DNA from 2 places in the Bradyrhizobium sp. P5_C11_2 genome. Region 1 is predicted to be linked to the other one. Evidence: predicted binding sites of a transcription regulator. Region 1 holds the regulator's gene; the other holds the start of a gene.

The links. The regulator HrcA, encoded in region 1, represses chaperone genes, less so after heat shock. The targets are predictions, from matches to a motif close to GTTAGCACTCNCNNNNNGNGAGTGCTAAC.
Region 2: the regulator HrcA is predicted to act here: its motif matches at 1,948-1,976, upstream of ACXJL8_RS21930 (co-chaperone GroES).

What each region holds. Positions count from the first base shown of each region.
Region 1 is NZ_JBFULT010000082.1:15,875-19,282, reverse strand. It holds gene pncA (bifunctional nicotinamidase/pyrazinamidase) at 1-147, shown strand, start outside; gene grpE (nucleotide exchange factor GrpE) at 262-879, opposite strand; gene hrcA (heat-inducible transcriptional repressor HrcA) at 976-2,064, opposite strand; gene rph (ribonuclease PH) at 2,239-2,952, shown strand; gene rdgB (RdgB/HAM1 family non-canonical purine NTP pyrophosphatase) at 2,963-3,408, shown strand, end outside.
Region 2 is NZ_JBFULT010000244.1:7,196-10,603, reverse strand. It holds gene ACXJL8_RS21940 (protein phosphatase CheZ) at 263-1,048, shown strand; gene ACXJL8_RS21935 (hypothetical protein) at 1,216-1,737, opposite strand; gene ACXJL8_RS21930 (co-chaperone GroES) at 2,069-2,365, shown strand; gene groL (chaperonin GroEL) at 2,514-3,408, shown strand, end outside.

The sequences.
Region 1 (3,408 bases):
GCGCGCAAGGCGGGCTTCGAGGTCTATGTCGTGGAGGACGCCTGCCGCGGCATCGACACGCAGGGCTCGCTGGCAAAAGCCTGGGCCGACATGGCCAAGGCCGGCGTGAAGCGGATTCAGTCGGCGGACATCGCGGCGAGCGCGTAAGACTTTCACGCGGTCATTCCGGGGCGATGCGAAGCATCGAGCCCGGAATCTCGAGATTCTCAGGTGCGCACCGTCAGTTCGATGCTTTGCATCGCCCCGGAATGACGCCCAAACTCAGTTGGCCGCGCCGCTCGACTCGTTGTTGTTCGCCGCGGGTGCAGCCTTCGCGCCGCCCTTGGCGACGCCGACGAGAGCGGGGCGCAGCACCCGGTCGCCGATGGTGTAGCCGGCCTGCATAACCTGCACCACGGTGCCCGCAGGCACCGACGGATCCGGCACTTCGAACATCGCCTGCTGGAAGTTCGGATCGAACTTCTGGCCCGAGGGGTCGAACTTCTTCACGCCGTGCTTTTCCAGCGCATTGAGCAACGAGCGCTCGGTGAGCTCGACGCCCTCGATCAACGATGTCAGGCCGGGATCGGCGGCGGCACGGGCCTCGGCCGGAACCGCGTCCAGCGCGCGCTGGAGATTGTCGGCGATGTCGAGCACGTCGCGGGCGAAGCCGGTGATGCCGTAGAGGCGGGCGTCGGCCACCTCCTTGGCGGTGCGCTTGCGCAGATTTTCCATCTCGGCCAGCGTCCGCAGCATGCGGTCGCGCGCCTCGGCGGCCTCCTGCTGCAACAGCTCGACCGAGCCGGGCTCGGGATCGTCGGGCATCACATAGGGCTTTGACACCACGGGCTCGCCGGTCGCAGCGGTCGTGTCTTCGGGTTGCCGGTCTCGATCGTTCATCGGCTCTCTTTTCGTATTCGTCTCAGGGGTTTTCTCGCCCGCATATCGTGCTTCGGACGCCGAAAATCAAGCGCCCGTGATCGACTGGGCCGCCGGTCAGCCGCCCAGCAGGCGACTGACGATGCGGGCGGCGTAGTCCACGGTCGGGATCACGCGGGCATAATTCAGCCGCGTCGGCCCGATCACGCCCAAAACGCCGACGATATGGCCGGCGGCATCCCGATAGGGCGAGATGATGGTGGAGGAGCCTGACAAGGAAAACAGTTTGTTCTCCGAGCCGATGAAGATCCGCACGCCCTCGGCGGTCTCGGCGCGGCCGAGCAGGTCGATGACGCCGCGCTTGGTCTCGAGGTCGTCGAACAGGAGGCGCACCCGCTCCAGATCCTCCAGCGCATGCAGGTCTTCGAGCAGATTGGCGTGGCCGCGGACGATGAGCTGGCGGTCCTCGTTCTCGCCGCCGGACCAGCTGGCGATGCCGGCCGAGATCACCTTCTGCGTCAGCTGATCGAGCTCGGTGCGCGCCTCGCCGAGCGCGGTCTCGAGTTCCAGCCGCGCCTCGGCCAGGGTCCGGCCCCGGATTCGTGCATTGAGGAAGTTGCCGGCTTCGGTCAGGGCCGAGGATGGAACCCCCGGCGGCAGCGTCAGCACACGGTTTTCGACCTGACCATCCTCGCCGACCAGGATCACCAGCGCCTTTTCCGGTTCCAACCGGACGAATTCGATGTGTTTCAGCCGCGCATTGGATTTCGGCGTCAGCACGACGGCGGCGGCCCGGGTCAGGCCGGAGAGCCGCGTCAACGCCTCCTCCAGCGCGGCCTCGACCGATTGCGCCTGGCCGACCGAGGTCAACTGGCTCTGGATCGCCTGCCGTTCGCCGTCATTGAGATCGCCGACCTGCATCAGGGCGTCGACGAAGAAGCGCAGCCCGAGTTCCGTCGGCAGTCGGCCGGCAGAGGTGTGTGGGGCATAGATCAGGCCGAGCTGTTCCAGGTCGGCCATGACATTGCGGACCGAGGCCGGCGACAGCGGCATGGCGATCAGGCGCGAGATATTGCGCGAGCCGACCGGCTCGCCGGTCGCGAGATAACTCTCGACGATTTGACGAAAGATGTCGCGAGACCGCTCGTTGAGCTGGGCGAGGCCTGCGCGCGGCGCGATCAGATGGATCGGATCGTGATGGGCCACAGACGTCAACTCCTCTCGGATGCTTGTAACTTGTCTATCCGGGAGGCCGCTGACAAGCGTGGTTTTGCGGTTGCTTGAAGGTTGCCTGGGGACCGAAAAGGCCTTGCCGCCCATCCCCACCCCACCTACAAGCACCGCGAATAGCCTTTTCCCGTGAGTTTTGGAGGAATTCCCATGCGGCCAAGCCGCCGTGCGCCCGATGAATTGCGCCCCGTGACGCTGGAGCGTGGCGTGGTCAAATATGCGGAAGGCTCCTGCCTGGTGAAGTTCGGCGACACCCATGTGCTGGTCACCGCGACGCTGGAAGAGCGCCTGCCGCCGTGGCTGAAGGGCCAGGGCCGCGGCTGGGTCACCGCCGAATACGGCATGCTGCCGCGCGCCACGCTGGAACGCACCCGCCGCGAGGCTTCCGCCGGAAAGCAGAGTGGCCGCACCGTGGAAATCCAGCGCCTGATCGGGCGCTCGTTGCGCACCATCGTCGATCTCGAAGCGCTCGGCGAGCGCCAGATCACGGTCGATTGCGACGTGATCCAGGCCGATGGCGGCACCCGCACGGCCTCGATCACCGGCGCCTGGGTCGCGCTCGCCGACTGCATCAGCTGGATGAAGGCGCGCAACATGATCAAGGCCAATGTGATGCGCGACAACGTCGCCGCGATCTCCTGCGGCATCTACAACGGCACGCCGGTGCTCGATCTCGACTATGCCGAGGATTCGGAAGCCCAGACCGACGCCAATTTCGTCATGACCGGCGATGGCCGCATCATCGAGGTGCAGGGAACCGCGGAGCGCGAGCCGTTCACGGAAGCCGAGTTCCTGGCGCTGATGGCGCTGGCGCGCAAGGGCGTCGCACGTCTCGTGGACTTGCAGAAACTGGCCGTGGCGTAGTCAATAGGCCATGCACCGCCGAATCACAGGCCAACTCGTGATCGCGACCCACAATCCCGGCAAGCTCGCCGAGATGCGGGAGCTGCTCGCGCCGCACGGCGTCGAGGCGGTCTCGGCCGGAGAGCTCGGCCTGCCCGAGCCGGAAGAGACCGGCCATGATTTCCGCAGCAATGCGGCGATCAAGGCGATCGCGGCGGCGCAGGCGACCAAGCTTCCCGCGTTCGCCGATGATTCCGGCATCGTGGTCGACGCGCTCGACGGCGCACCCGGCATCTACAGCGCGCGCTGGGCCGGTCCGACCAAGGATTTCACCGCGGCGATGACGCGGATCGAGCGCCTGTTGCTGGAGCGCGGCGCCACCGCGCCCGACAAGCGCAAGGCGCACTTCGTCTCCGCGCTCTGCGTTGCCTGGCCCGATGATCATCGCGAAGAGGTCGAGGCGCGCGTCGACGGCAC
Region 2 (3,408 bases), on a different contig from region 1:
GGCTGACCCACGCTCGCGACGTGGTCAATAAAGAGCAAAAGCCGCTTTGTTTGGTAAACGGAAACGGCGTTTCGATTCACCACGCCGTCAAGCGAGGCCCAATTTGGCGATCAGCGTTTATTTTCGGTGAACGCCGCAAATGCATGGTTAACCGCCGGTTTTCGCGCCGTCGCGCACGGCCGCACAACAGTTCCTGCTGTGAACTTCGTGTTAAATCGCTTCTGCCTACAAAGACGCGTGAGTGAGGTGGGGGGAGTTCCTGATGGCTATTCACCGCAAACGTTTTCGTGTCGAAGAGGCTATTGTCGGCGAGATGCCCAGCCCCGAAATGATTGAGGAGGCTGCGCCGATGCACAGCGAGATCATGGCCGAGCTGCGTGCGATCCGCGCACAGATGGCGAAAGGCATTGCGCCCGCACCTTTGTCCGGCAGCGCAGCCATGGCCGCGATCGACGCTTCCACGGCCCACGAGCTTTCCGAAGCGCGCACCATGCTCGACACGTACCGGGCGCAGATCGAGCAGTGCGAGAAGCTGAAGGTCGAGCTCGACCTCATCCATGACGCCATCGACCGCACCAAGCGCGAGATCGCGACGCTGCACGGCAAGAGCTTCGACGGTGGCGAAATGGCCAAGGTCAATGGCGAGCTCGGCGCGGTCGTCGGCGGCACCGAGCAGGCGACCCAGCAGATTCTCGAAGCCGCCGAATCGATCGACCAGGCGGCCAGCGCGATGTCCAAGGTCGACTCGGCCGACCAGCAGAAGCGCCTGGCCGACGACATCCAGGAACGCGTCATCTCGATCTTCGAAGCCTGCAACTTCCAGGACCTGACCGGCCAGCGCATCAGCAAGGTCATGACCACGATGAAGTTCATCGAGCAGCACATCAATGCGATGATGGAGATCTGGGGCGGCGTCGACGCGATCAAGTCCCACATCGTGCCGCAGATCGACACCCGCGGCGAGGATGAAAAGCTCCTCAACGGCCCGAAGCTCGCCGGCGACGTCGGCCATGCCTCGCAGGACGACATCGACGCGCTGTTCGACTGAGCGGACGCGACAGACCGAAATACAAACGCCGGCGCGAGCCGGCGTTTTTTGTTTTTGGGGGATTTTATCTCACGCTGTCATTCCGGGGCGGTCCGCAGGACCGAACCCGGAATCTCGATATTCCGGGTTCGATGCTTTCGCATCGCCCCGGAATGACGGGAAGAACATCACGCCCGCGGCGCGCAGCGGACGTAGACCATGTTGCCGTAGCGGGTGGCGGCGTCCTTGTCGATGAAGCGGGTGATCAGGACGCGGCCGTCGAAGGAGACGATCTCGCGGTCCTGCTCGCCCGGCGTCGGGCCCGCCGGTCCGATATAGTTCTTGCCGCTGGGCGAACCCTTCAGCCGCAATTCCTGCGGCGTGGCCTGGTCGGCGAGATGCATGATCACGCCGCCGGAGGAGCCGGCGGTGATGACGTAGGGATTCTTGCACTGGGCCCGCGCGGCGGCCTCGGTCCGGGCGCGGTCGGCCGGGTTCTGGAACGAGGCGAGACCCCAGCGGCCGACGATCTCGTCGGCGCGGATCGACGCCGGCATTTCCGGCCCGGTGCCGGGCTCGGCCTCGGGCGGCGGCGAGGACGAGGAGAAGGACGGCAGGCTCATGCCGCCGCCACAGGCGCCCAGCAGCAGCGCCAACATGGAAGCGGCCGCCAGATTGGCAACCGTGCGCACGTGAGCTGAACTGATCATGCTATTCCCCCGAGCAAAGTGCCCCCGACCAAGACCGCGGCCGCACCCCTTCGGCAGCCAAGCGCAAAACCGCTGTCGGAGCAATGACGTCCTTTAATACGCCGGCACCGCAAATAAGTTTCTGGAGCCACAATCCTATATCCGCCTCACCAATCGCTTAACCACCTTTGCTTGACAGGATCGCGGCCAAGCCATATTTCCCAGCCCACTATTAGCACTCGGAAAGACCGATTGCTAAGCGCGTCGTTCGATCCTCGGGACGGGGGCGGACGACAGCGCCGCCCCCACCCACTTCCGTTGCTTCCGAAGCGAGCCTCCAAAGGGAAACGTCATGGCTAAATCCAAATTTCGTCCGCTGCATGACCGTGTCGTGGTCAAACGTATCGACGCCGAGGAAAAGACCAAGGGCGGCATCATCATTCCGGACACCGCCAAGGAAAAGCCGTCCCAGGGCGAAGTCGTCGCCGTCGGCCCCGGTGGCCGCGACGAGGCCGGCAAGCTGATCCCGATCGACCTCAAGGTCGGCGACCGCGTGCTGTTCGGCAAGTGGTCGGGCACCGAGGTCAAGATCGACAATGAAGAGCTCCTGATCATGAAGGAGTCGGACATCATGGGTGTGATGGCCTAAGGCCAAACGCCTGAACGGCCGCTGAATGCCATGCCCGGATCGCTCGATCCGGGCATCCATCATTCCGCCGGGTTCGCCCCACGGATCCCGGAATTGATGCGACGAACAAACAGCAAGACACATCACGAAACACAAGGGATTGCAGAACATGGCTGCCAAAGACGTCAAGTTTTCCGGAGACGCGCGCGAACGCATGCTGCGCGGCGTCGACYTTCTCGCRAACGCCGTCAAGGTGACGCTCGGCCCGAAGGGCCGCAACGTCCTCATCGAGAAGTCGTTCGGTGCGCCCCGCATCACCAAGGACGGCGTCACCGTCGCCAAGGAGATCGAGCTCGAGGACAAGTTCGAGAACATGGGCGCCCAGATGGTCCGTGAGGTCGCCTCCAAGACCAACGACCTCGCCGGCGACGGCACCACCACCGCGACCGTGCTGGCCCAGGCGATCGTGCGCGAAGGCGCCAAGGCGGTTGCCGCCGGCATGAACCCGATGGACCTCAAGCGCGGTATCGACATCGCGGTCGCAGCGGTCGTCAAGGACATCGAGAAGCGCGCCAAGCCGGTCGCGTCCTCCTCCGAGGTCGCCCAGGTCGGCACCATCTCGGCCAACGGCGATGCCGCCATCGGCAAGATGATCGCCCAGGCGATGCAGAAGGTCGGCAACGAGGGCGTCATCACCGTCGAGGAGAACAAGTCGCTCGACACCGAGGTCGACATCGTCGAGGGCATGAAGTTCGACCGCGGCTATCTGTCGCCCTACTTCGTCACCAATGCCGAGAAGATGACCGCCGAGCTCGAGGACGCCTACATCCTCCTGCACGAGAAGAAGCTCTCCGGCCTCCAGGCCATGCTGCCGGTGCTGGAAGCCGTGGTGCAGTCCGGCAAGCCGCTCGTCATCATCGCCGAGGACGTCGAGGGCGAGGCGCTGGCCACCCTGGTCGTCAACCGTCTCCGTGGCGGCCTCAAGGTTGCCGCCGTCAAGGCGCCGGGCTTCGGCGACCGCCGCAAGGCCATGCTGGAGGATCTCGCGATCCTGACCGGCGGCC